Linked DNA regions of Peribacillus simplex NBRC 15720 = DSM 1321. The protein of the gene in region 1 interacts with the protein of each later gene in a pairwise test. Links are inferred from orthologs where the notes say so. Each region holds a gene or a part of one and is shown on either strand. Other genes may lie near its edges.

Region 1 (6,493 bases):
TTTTTGGATTTGATTCTCACTTCAAGGTCTGGAAGCAACCCAAAGTTGGCATTCATCGGCTGGAAGCTCTTTCCATTCGTCGACGTTATGTACCTTGCCATGCTGCCCATCGTCGTCTCCGCAGGGAAAATGATAGGCTCCAATCCTTGGACGATTCTTGCAGCATTGATACCTGCAACCAGTCCTGATGCAGCCGATTCTACATACCCTTCGACTCCAGTCATCTGACCGGCAAAGAATAAATCATCCCGATTCTTGAATTGGTACGTAGGCTTCAAAACATTAGGTGAGTTTATGAACGTGTTTCGATGCATAACTCCATAACGGACAATTTCGGCATTTTCCAAACCAGGTATGAGCTGCAATACTTCTTTTTGCGGCCCCCATTTCAAATGTGTCTGAAAACCAACAATATTGTAGAGTGTTCCTGCCGCATCATCTTGTCGCAATTGAACTACAGCAAAAGGACGTTTTCCCGTTTTTGGATCTTCTAAGCCAACAGGCTTCAATGGACCAAATAACATCGTTTTCTTCCCACGTGATGCCATCACTTCAATCGGCATGCAGCCTTCAAAAAAGATTTCTTTTTCGAATTCTTTAAGTGGGACTGTCTCAGCAGCAATCAAAGCTTCATAAAAGCGGTCAAACTCTTCTTCCGTCATCGGACAGTTCAAATAAGCTGCTTCCCCTTTATCATAACGGGATTTCAAATATACTTTATCCATGTTGATGCTGTCTTTTTCAAGAATTGGTGCGGCAGCATCATAGAAGTACAAGTATTCTTCATCCATGATTTGCTTTAAGCTGTCAGATAGTGACTGACTTGTAAGCGGACCGGTTGCAATGACGGTAGGACCTTCCGGAATTTCCGTCACTTCTTCATTAATGACCGTCACATTTGGATGATTTTTGACCCTTTCCGTAACAAGACCGGCAAATTCATGACGATCAACAGCTAAAGCACCCCCAGCCGGTACAGCACAAGCATCTGCTGCGGACATGATGACCGAATCCAGTATACGCATTTCTTCTTTTAATACACCAACTGCATTTGTTAAAGTATTTGCCCGAAGTGAATTGGAACAAACAAGTTCAGCGAATTTATCGGTATGATGGGCTGGCGTTTGTTTTACAGGACGCATTTCATATAGATCGACTTTAATTCCTCTTTTAGCTAACTGCCACGCCGCTTCACTTCCAGCAAGCCCAGCACCGATTACACTTACTTTTGTTTCTTTCATTTTTCGAACCTCCATGTATAGATATGATAAGACAGGATCATTTATCATTAAAACTGCTTTCATAAAAGTTTCATTTTTAACGATATCTATGTATTTATAACCGAAATACTCATTCCTGCTAACGATAATTTTAAAGCATATGCCACAAAGCCGGCATTCTTCCTGCATTCCATCTTTTCTAAAAAGGGTAAAGGACGCAATTAGGAATTATATCTTTAAAAGAATGTACTTGTCCACTGAATTTTACATCACATGGCCTAAATAAAAAAGTTTCAAGCTTTATCCATTTTCTTCTTGGAAGTAAATCCATATAGTATCATGATATCATACTTTCCTGAACATAAAGAAACTCGGCAGATGCCGAGTCAATTTATATGTTGGGTTTTTCGATTGTTCACAGGGAAAGCAAACGATTTCACGTTCTTTTCTATGCTTGGGGCATTTCTTTGAAATCACAATCCATGCACTGGACCTGGACGCCTTTTTTGAGTTTTTTCTCAACAAGTGTACCTTCACATTTTGGACAACTACGCGGCAGCGGTTTATCCCAAGATATGAAGTCACATCCAGGGTAGGTATCACACCCGTAAAATATGCGGCGTTTTTTACTTTTCCTTTCAATGATGTTTCCTTCTTTACATTTTGGACATTTGACACCGATTTCTTTAACAATTGGTTTTGTGTTACGGCAATCCGGGAAATTACTGCATGCCATGAACTTTCCATAACGTCCCATCTTAAAGACCATCCCATGTCCGCATTCCACGCAATCTTCACCTGCAGGTTCATCTTTGATTTCAATTTTCTCCATCTCGACTTCGGCTTTAGCCAAATGAACTGCAAATTCTTTATAAAATTCATCTATGACCTTTATCCATTCGATACTGCCTTCCTCGACGCTGTCGAATTCCTGTTCCATCTTGGCAGTGAACTCTGCATCAAGAATATCCGGGAAGAATTCGCGTATCAATTCAAGAACGATTTCACCAAGCTCTGTCGGGATGAACCGTTTATTATCCAAGGTAACATAGCCCCGTTTTTGAATCGTATCCAAGGTAGGAGCATATGTAGAAGGACGGCCTATTCCCAGTTCCTCTAGGGTTTTGACAAGACGGGCTTCAGTATATCGGGGCGGAGGCTGTGTAAAATGCTGCTTCGGCTCGATATCTTTTGAAAAGAATTGATCTCCTTTTTTCACATCCGGAAGTGCATTTTCCTTTTCTTCCACCGAGTCATCGGACCCTTCAACATATACCTTCATGAAACCTGGAAACTTAATTTTTGAACCATTTGCCCTGAAGATGACATCCTCGTTATGCAGGTCGATGCTCATCGTATCCATGACCGCCGAAGACATTTGACTAGAAACGAATCGTTCCCAAATCAATTTATAAAGACGGAATTGATCTCTGGATAAGAACTCCTTGACTACACCCGGTTCACGTAATGTGCTGGTTGGCCTGACTGCTTCATGGGCATCCTGGGCATTGGTTTGTTTTTTCTCCTTGCGTTGTTCAACCTGAACATAATCTTTACCATAATTATTTTGAATGAAGGTATGAACTTCCTCTTTCGCAACATCGGAAATCCGTGTCGAATCGGTTCTCATATAAGTGATTAACCCGACTGTACCTTCCTTGCCAAGCTCGATTCCTTCATAAAGCTGCTGAGCAAGCATCATGGTTTTCTTTGCACGGAAATTCAATTTACGTGCCGCTTCTTGTTGCAGGGAAGAAGTTGTAAAAGGTGCAGCTGGATTGCGCCTTCTTTCCTTTTTAGCCACAGTTCCTATCGTAAATTCGCCGCCATTTAAAGAAGCGAGCACTTTTTTGACGTCCTCTTCGGTATTTAATTCCTTCTTCTCGCCGCCAAGGCTGAAGAAGGAACCTTCAAACTGTTCTTTTCCTTTTACAAAATCAGCCTTGATTGTCCAATACTCTTCCGGGATAAAATCTTTGATCTCCTTCTCCCGGTCAATGATCATCCGCACAGCAACCGATTGGACCCGTCCCGCGCTTAAGCCTTTTTTCACCTTTTTCCACAAAAGCGGGCTTATATTGTATCCGACCAAACGATCCAAGACCCTTCTTGCCTGCTGGGCATCAACCAATTTCATATTTATTGGCCTCGGCGATTTAAATGATTCTTTGATGGCCTCTTTCGTGATCTCGTTGAATACCACGCGGCAATCTGAGTTAACGTCAACATCAAGACTGTGAGCCAAATGCCAGGCAATGGCTTCCCCTTCCCTGTCGGGGTCAGCCGCGAGATAGATTTTTTTCGCTTTTTTTGCAGCGGTTTTCAATTCTTTTAAAACCGGGCCTTTGCCGCGGATAGTTATATATTTAGGTTCATATTCATGTTCAACATCGACACCCATTTGACTTTTAGGCAAATCGCGTACATGCCCCATGGAAGCCTTTACTTTATATTTTTTTCCCAAGTAACGTTCTATTGTTTTCGCCTTTGCGGGCGATTCCACAATCACTAAGTATTCTGACATCCAATAAATCCTCCTCAAAGAGGTAATATAAATCTTCACTATTATTAATCATTCAAAAATCATTTGTCAACACCTCTTTACTTTTCAAAGCATGCTGATTCATTTATTTATGGGTTTTTGACAAGAGGTGCCATTTGCAAAACTTATAACAGTTTTACAATATTTTCAACCCTTTTGTCTAATAATTCAACCCATCCTTCTAAAAAAGCGCTTTTTTTCTAATTTCCCGTTTGATTCTCCGTCTATCTTCTATATTATATTGTTCAAAACTCTTCTTCGATCTGTCTGGAACTTAAAACAAGTTTGGCACCATCCTGAATCAATTGATTGGTCCCCTGTGATTCAGGGCTCGTAACATTACCAGGAAGCGCAAATACCTCCCTGCCGTGTTCCAAAGCAGCTTGTGCCGTAATAAGGGAACCGCTTCTTTCTTTTGCCTCGACCACGAATACTCCCTGTGATAATCCACTGATGATTCGATTCCTAAGCGGAAACATCCAAGGTTCCGCCCTCATTTCCGGTGGCGTCTCAGATATAAGCAGGCCTTTATTGATGATTTCCTCAGCAAGGGTAACATTGGATTTCGGATATATTTGCAGAAGCCCCCCACCTAAAACCCCAATCGTATCTCCGCCTTCCTTTAATGCGATCTTATGTGATTCTGCATCGATTCCAGCCGCCACTCCGCTTATGATTACGAACTTTTTCTTTACAAGCGGTAATAGAATCGTTTTTAAAGCCTCCAGACCATACGAGGTTGGCTTACGTGTTCCAACAACACCTAGCGTATTCTTCCTTGTTAAAAGCTTCTTATCACCTCTTAAATAAAGAACCCACGGAGGATCGAATATTTGCTTCATCAAAAAAGGATATTCATCATCGAATATCGTCAAACAATGGATTTGGGTATCTTCGTATTTTTTAAGTTTATCGATGGTATTGAGTGAATGTAAATCTTTGTAAAAGAGGGAAAGCTTATTTGAAGGGATAGGGAGTATTTTTGCCCATTCAACGTAATTCGTCGTGAATAGGGAAGATAATGACGGGTCTTTGGACATGATTGTTTGGATTGTTTTCCATCCTGCTCCGCGGCAATGATGGAGATGGATTAATCTTTCTTTTGTATTCAATTGGAAACGCTCCTAATCGGATATTTTTAAAGGTAGGTTGATAGTGATGTATTGGTCTCTCCCGAGGAAATTGGAGGGAAATAAAGACCGACCCAAATAAAGGTCGGCCCAGCTTAAATCAATGTGTTTTACAAGGTTCGTAAATTTCTTTTTCTTTCAAGACGGATATCAACGTTTCACCCATTACGGACGGAGTTTCGGCAACTTTAATTCCACATTCGTTCATAACGCGGATTTTCTCGTCAGCAGTCCCTTTTCCTCCTGAGATAATGGCACCAGCATGTCCCATGCGTTTACCGGCAGGTGCTGTACGGCCACCAATGAAACCAACAACTGGCTTAGTCATATTTTCCTTCACCCAGATTGCTGCTTCTTCTTCTGCCGTTCCGCCGATTTCCCCGATCATGATCACCGCATGTGTTTCCGGATCGTCATTGAACGCTTTCAAAACATCAATGAAATCCGTTCCGTTTACGGGATCCCCACCGATACCGACAGCCGAAGATTGCCCAATTCCAGCTTGTGATAATTGGTGAACGGCCTCATACGTTAAAGTTCCAGAACGGGAAACTACACCTACATGGCCTTTTTTGTGGATATACCCTGGCATGATACCAATCTTACACTCTTCAGGAGTAATGACACCTGGGCAGTTCGGTCCGATCAAGCGAGTTTTTTTGCCTTCCATGTACCGCTTCACCTTGACCATATCCAGGACAGGAATATGTTCCGTGATACAAATGACAAGATCAAGTTCTGCGTCAACCGCTTCTAGAATTGCATCGGCAGCAAATGGAGCCGGTACATAGATAACAGATGCAGTCGCTCCGGTTTCAGTGACAGCTTCGGAAACTGTATTGAATACAGGTACCCCTTCCGCTTCTGTTCCACCTTTACCCGGAGTGACTCCTCCAACGATTTTCGTGCCGTATTCCAACATTTGTTTTGTATGAAATAATGCTGTTGCACCAGTGATTCCCTGAACGATCACTTTCGTATCTTTATTAATATAAACGCTCATTATGTTCCCCCCTGCCTATTATCCTACAAGTGATACTATTTTTTGTGCCCCATCTGCCATTGATTCAGCAGCCGTAATATTTAAACCTGACTCTTTTAGAATCTTTTTGCCAAGGTCCACATTCGTTCCTTCAAGACGAACAACAAGAGGGACATCCAGGCCAAGCTCTTTAGCAGCAGCCACTACGCCTGTCGCGATGATGTCACATTTCATGATTCCTCCGAAGATATTAACGAAGATGCCTTTAACATTTTGATCGGATAGGATGATTTTGAAAGCCTCTTTTACTTTTTCCTCAGTAGCACCGCCACCAACGTCAAGGAAGTTAGCCGGATCTCCCATATAATGTTTAATGATGTCCATCGTTGCCATAGCAAGTCCGGCACCATTAACCATGCATCCGATATTTCCGTCAAGCGATATGTAACTAAGGCCATGTTTTGATGCTTCAATCTCTTTCGCATCCTCTTCATCCAGATCACGGTACTCCGCGATGTCTTTATGGCGGTAAATCGCATTATCATCGAAATTCAATTTAGCATCAAGTGCCATTACATTGCCATCGCCCGTAACCACTAATGGGTTGATTTCTGCGATT
Region 2 (6,155 bases), 1.9 Mb from region 1 along the record:
GTTTCATATAAGATAACTATATGGGGCAGAATGCACCAAAAAAGGAACCCCCCACTCATGATGAGTGGGGGGTTCACTTTATTCTTGTATTTGTGATTGAACTGATTCAGTTTGATTGCTTTCATCTGATCCCAGGTTCAAGTGGGATTGAAGTAACAGCTTAGTGTTCGCTAATGATGTTTCATTCAGCTGGTAATAATAGGTTCCGTTAATGGTAGAATCCTGACCTTCAAGTTTGATGGTTTCAAGATTGAGGCCTTTATCGGTAGTTACATATTTTATGAAACCTTTCATTTGTGAGAATTTAAGGTTCGTTGTCATATTGTCACCGACAGCTTCCATTACGTCTGTATATTTCGTCAGTGATCCAGCAGAGGTTGCTTTGGCAATGATGGCTTTTAGGACTTCCTGCTGCCGCTCACCACGTTGGATATCACTGTCCTTTTTACGTGTCCGTGCAAACGCTAATGCTTCTTCACCATTAACGGTTTGTAATCCTTCTTCGAGATGGATGGCATTCTTTTTGTCATGTGAATCGATTTCATACATTTCATAAGGGACGTCGACTTCGATACCATCCAATGAATCTACGACATCTATGAAAGCATTAAAGTTCATGCGAACATAATAATCGACGGGGACATCGAGTAACTCCTCTACGGTATCCATTGTCGCTTTTGGTCCGCCGGCTGCATGGGCCGCGTTGATTTTCGTGGTTACGCCTTTGGCTGGCACGTACACATATGAATCACGTGGAATGCTTAATAGTTTTATAGATTTTTGATCTTTATTGAATGTGGCCAGCATTAAAGCATCCGAACGGGAATTTCCTTTTAAGTCACGGTCCTTACTATCATCGATTCCTATGAAAAGGATCGAGAAATTATCTTCGAGCGGGTCGATCGCTGCACCTCGCTTTGCTGATGCTTCCACAGGGTCATAGGAATCATTGAATACATTCTGGGCTTTCATATACAGGGTTGCTGCATACGTAGAAGCTCCCAGACCAAGTACCAGCAGGGGAACAAGCAATAACCAAAGCCTCTTTCGCCTTTTTTTCTTTGTTTTTTTAATTTTATAAACACGCCTAGTAGTAGACATCTTTTTATTCTCCTTTTAAATAGCGAACATCAGACATATATCGCTATTTTTCGAATCCTGCAGTTTATATTTCGTCATATATTACACCTAATTTTACAATGATTTAATAATTTCGTAAAATAAATATTTCTTTTCAATTATATTACAGCATAAAAAAGGAAAAATATGCAGGAGTATATCAGGCGAATTCCTCTTCCAAATAAAGCATTTCTTCCTCAGTGATGTGGCCTTGACCATTTGTCAGCTCTGTAATCCAAGCGGTATATGTCTCTTTTTGTGTTTCCTCAACATATACAAGGATATTGACCTGATCCAGGTACTGAATTTCCTTTATTTGATAAATGGAAGATCGCAATTCGTTTTCCAATTTTCCAAGCCAGGTATAGTCGACAGTTGTCGAAATGACCCGCATTAGTTTTCTGATGACCACACCAGTGGTATTTATTCCTTCTGAAGTCGCTTTGCTGTAAGCGCGAATGAGACCGCCAGCACCAAGTTTGATGCCGCCAAAATACCGTGTGACCACAACAGCGGTGTCTTTCAGTTCCTTTTTCTTAAGCACTTCTAGGATAGGGACGCCTGCCGTTCCGCTCGGTTCTCCATCGTCGAGGGCTTTTTGGATTTGGTTTTGTTCCCCGATCATATAGGCTGAACAATTATGTGTAGCATCTTTGTGCTTTTTTTTGATTTCCTGGATAAAGGCCTGTGCGGCATCTTCGGTTTCGACCCGGGCGATGTGGGAAATAAAACGGGATTTTTCAATGACGATTTCATGTTCGCCGCGGCCTGCCACCGTTAAATATTGAGTGAGCATTACTATTCCACCTTCGTACTTCCTATTAGTTGATTTATTATAAGGCTTTGCGGAAAAAGTGGCAATGACGATTCATTTACATACCGCATGTGTAAAGAAACTTTAATATAAGATAAAGCTGTACGTGTTATAATTAATTTCATTGCCTGTTATTGTTATTAGCTGGTCATATATGCTTAAAAGAATAACATTGTAGGAAAAACATGAGTTCTGTGCCATTATCCTGGTTTTACCTTAACGTGTCCTCTCATTTCAAGGATTTTGCCATTTAATAAATGCATCTGTTTCATATGATAATCAATGGAGAGGAATATCCCATTTGATTGAAAAGGATATTTTGTATTAGGATAATAGAAATGGCTTTCTGCCTTTAATAGGCAGACTTAATGGCCGGGAATATGAGATGTATAGTAAATATGTACATTTTATGGAAATCATAAAAGGGAATTAACGTATTTTTAATCTTTTTTTGGTACAATATGTTCATGAAGGTTACTTCATACAAAAGTTACCTGAAATTTAACCATTCATGAAAAGGGAAAAGAATTTTTCCCCATATACATAGTCTTTAAGACAATAAATTGTTTAAGTCTTTTGATTTAAGTGGAGGGATCTTAATGTCCATAAAAAAGGTTGATGCTAAAGCATTGGACAAGATCTTAGAAACAATGGTGAGCACTGTTAGTGAAAGTAAGGATGAAGTCTTTGATATCGGCGAACAATGCCGAAAGGATTTCGAATCATTAACAAAAGAGCTTGATGATGTAAAAATTAGGGTTGCCATTGTGATAACCGACAGCGATGCACTGGATTCAAAAGCCAGGTTTGCTCGAAAGAGGCTTTCAGAAGTCAGTATGCACTTCAACCATTTTTCTGAAGAACAGGTGCGCGATGCTTATGAAAGGGCACATAAGCTGCAAGTCGATTTACAAATTAACCGGCAATTGGAGAAAGAGCTCCGCAATCGCCGGGATGAGCTTGAGTTAAGGTTAAGGGGTTTACAACAGACGATCGATAAAGCAGTGCATCTTGTCTCGCAAATATCGGTAGTTCAGAATTATTTGACACAGGATCTTAAATTTGTGGGGGAAGCCCTTCAAGAAGCGAAACGCAAACAGGACTTCGGCCTGAAAATAATCGAAGCCCAGGAGCAGGAACGTAAAAAGCTCTCACGGGAAATTCATGATGGTCCGGCGCAAATGCTGGCAAACGTCATGATGCGCTCAGATTTGATAGAACGAGTGCAACGGGAGAGAGGTCCTGATGAAGCGTTAGTGGAAATCCGCAGTTTAAAGGTCATGGTAAGGAATGCTTTATATGAAGTGCGCAGAATCATCTATGACCTAAGACCTATGGCACTTGATGACTTAGGCCTTGTTCCTACCCTCAGAAAGTACCTGCAAACGACCGAAGACTATAATAATGGCGTGAATCTGAATTTCGTCAACCTTGGACAGGTCAAAAGGCTTCCTTCCGATATGGAGGTCGCTTTATTCAGGCTGGTTCAAGAGGCCGTACAAAATTCATTGAAGCATGCGGATCCAAAACAGGTTCAAGTTAAACTGTCCATTTCCAAGGAGATGGTGACCGTCGTCGTCAAAGATGATGGAAAGGGGTTTGACTCTTCGATTCAAAAAGAAGGTTCATTTGGCTTGGTAGGAATGAGAGAAAGAGTCGAGCTGCTGGAAGGTGAAATGACGATCGATTCACAACCGGGGGCAGGCACTTTGGTATTTATACAAATTCCCTACCATTTATAAATTATAGAGATTAGACATATTAAATAGAAACTAGGAGGAAGAAGCCGTTGAAGACTAGTATCATCATTATCGATGACCATCAGCTTTTCCGTGAAGGCGTAAAGCGCATATTAGATTTTGAATCATCCTTTGATGTTGTTGCCGAGGGTGATGACGGAAGCGAAGCTATGGATCTCGTTGAAACACATAAACCCGATGTTGTTATCATGGATATCAACATGCCGAATATGAATGGGATCGAAGCAACAAAAATGCTCGTGAACCGTTTCCCTGAAACAAAAGTGATCATCCTTTCCATTCATGATGATGAAAACTACGTGCAGCACGCATTGAAAACAGGTGCACAAGGTTATCTGTTGAAAGAAATGGACGCAGATGCGTTGATTGATGCTGTGCGTGTAGTTGCTGAAGGTGGCTCATACCTTCATCCGAAGGTGACCCATAATTTAGTTAAAGAATATCGCCGCTTAGCAGCTGAAGAGGGTGCTGATCGTGATTCCGTACATACAATAGAAATCAGGAGGCCGCTTCACCTATTGACCCGACGCGAATGTGAAGTGCTTCAACTTTTAGCGGACGGGAAAAGTAACCGTGCCATCGGCGAAACTCTATATATCAGTGAAAAAACAGTCAAGAACCATGTGAGTAACATTCTTCAGAAGATGAATGTGAATGACCGTACACAAGCGGTTGTCCTAGCTATTAAAAACGGCTGGGTAGAAGTGAAGTAATTAAAGCGTTTGATAAGTCCGGCTCTTCAGATTCCGCAATGCGTGCTGAAGGGCTGGATTTTTTTTGTTGGAAGGATGACTCTATTCAAATATATGGTTTCATATTTTTGGTAATGTAATGCAAATAAAGGTATTTTCAGATAGAATGGTGAATATGATACAGAGTAAATTTTTATAAGGATGGTACTATTATGAAAACCGCAGTCGTAACAGATAGCACTGCATATATACCCAAGGAAATACGTGATCGTTTACATATACATATGATGCCGCTTAATGTCATTTTTTCCAATGAAGCTTATCGGGAGGAAGTTGATATTACTGCGGATGAGTTTTATGAGGAAGTAAAGAGGCAGGAGAAATTGCCGACCACTTCACAGCCTCCAATCGGGAAGTTTGTCGAGAAGTTCGAGGAGCTGCAAAACGAATATGATGATGTTATTTCAATTCATTTATCGAGCGGCATCAGCGGAACGTATCAAGGAGCGGTATCTGCAGGTGAAATGGTCGAGGGAATTAGGGTTCATGCCTTTGATTCGGAAATCAGCTGCATGGTACAGGGGTTTTACGTGATCGAGGCGGCAAAGATGGCCCTTGATGGTAAAGGTGCAGAAGAAATCATGGCCAGGCTCGAAGAAATGAAACCATCGGTCAGGGCATACTTCATGGCAGATGACCTATCCCATCTGCAGCGCGGCGGCCGCTTAAGCAGTGCTCAAGCATTGATTGGCAGTCTGCTTCAAGTGAAGCCGGTCCTCCATTTTGTTGATAAAGTCATCGTCCCATTCGAAAAAATCCGTACTAGAAAAAAAGCGATGAAACGGATTGCCGATATACTTGGAGAAGACGCGGCGAGCGGCGAGAAATATAAAGCCGTCATTATTCATGCAAAACGGGAAAGTGAAGCTAAAGACTGGAAAGCCGAACTTGAAGCTCGGTTCCCAAATGTCGAATTCGACATCAGCTACTTCGGTCCAGTAATCGGAACGCATCTGGGCGAAGGCTCAATGGGGATGGGCTGGTATAAAATTTAAGTTGTGACGCCTTTCATAAGTGAAAGGCATTTTTTTATGGAGCAAAAAGGAATTCAGGAGTAAAAAGCGAATGATAAGGAGGAGTCTAATTTATCAAGAAATGGAGGTGGCAGTTTGGAAAAAATGAGCATTTCCCCCCCTTATTCCCCGGAACTTCAGAACCATCTCACCGGCAAACATCTTTTGGGCTTCGAAATCCCCTTCTCCCAAGAACTCCTCGCAGAGCACCTCAAGAATGGGTATGTCTCGGAAACTTGCGGCGTGCAATCTGGAAATGGCAGTTATCACTGTGTACGCTGCGGTAACAAAGAACAAACTTTGTTTTATACATTCCCGTGCAAGATTTGCAATCAAGATTGCACTTACTGCCGCTCATGCATCATGATGGGACGGGTCAGTGAATGTGCAAAGCTTTATAGGTGGACCGGTCCCAGCATTCAGTTTACGATTCCTGACAATGTGATGAGGTGGGCAGGCACTTTATCGGCAGGTCAACAAAATGCCTCCGACTGTGTCGTTGAAGCCGTAAAAGGAAAAGATGAATTTCTGGTCTGGGCTGTATGCGGGGCAGGGAAGACGGAGGTCCTATTTCCAGCGATTGAGGCAGCTTTGCATGCCGGGAAACGGATTTGTTTGGCAACACCGCGGACCGATGTGGTTCTCGAACTCTCCCCGAGGTTAAAAAAAGCTTTTCCTGAGATTGAAGTCACGACCC

The links.
Region 2: the proteins of topA (region 1) and BS1321_RS13630 interact in binary tests that used the Escherichia coli proteins (3 or more experiments, as listed by UniProt). The link is inferred for Peribacillus simplex NBRC 15720 = DSM 1321 from one-to-one orthologs.

What each region holds. Positions count from the first base shown.
Region 1 is NZ_CP017704.1:944,934-951,426, forward strand. The notes cover bases 1,207-4,092. They hold topA (type I DNA topoisomerase), read right to left. Parts: upstream 3,745-4,092; coding sequence 1,669-3,744; downstream 1,207-1,668. Other genes in these bases: trmFO (FADH(2)-oxidizing methylenetetrahydrofolate--tRNA-(uracil(54)-C(5))-methyltransferase TrmFO), read right to left, coding at 1,207-1,241; dprA (DNA-processing protein DprA), read right to left, coding at 4,008-4,092. Also shown: more of trmFO, read right to left, coding at 1-1,206; more of dprA, read right to left, coding at 4,093-4,874; sucD (succinate--CoA ligase subunit alpha), read right to left, coding at 4,993-5,895; sucC (ADP-forming succinate--CoA ligase subunit beta), read right to left, coding at 5,914-6,493. UniProt on the Escherichia coli protein: Releases the supercoiling and torsional tension of DNA, which is introduced during the DNA replication and transcription, by transiently cleaving and rejoining one strand of the DNA duplex.
Region 2 is NZ_CP017704.1:2,857,077-2,863,231, forward strand. The notes cover bases 98-2,914. They hold BS1321_RS13630 (YigZ family protein), read right to left. Parts: upstream 1,916-2,914; coding sequence 1,280-1,915; downstream 98-1,279. Other genes in these bases: BS1321_RS13625 (LCP family protein), read right to left, coding at 98-1,101; BS1321_RS13635 (sensor histidine kinase), read left to right, coding at 2,533-2,914. Outside these bases: more of BS1321_RS13625, read right to left, coding at 79-97; more of BS1321_RS13635, read left to right, coding at 2,915-3,675; BS1321_RS13640 (response regulator), read left to right, coding at 3,723-4,406; BS1321_RS13645 (DegV family protein), read left to right, coding at 4,598-5,440; BS1321_RS13650 (ATP-dependent helicase ComFA), read left to right, coding at 5,564-6,155.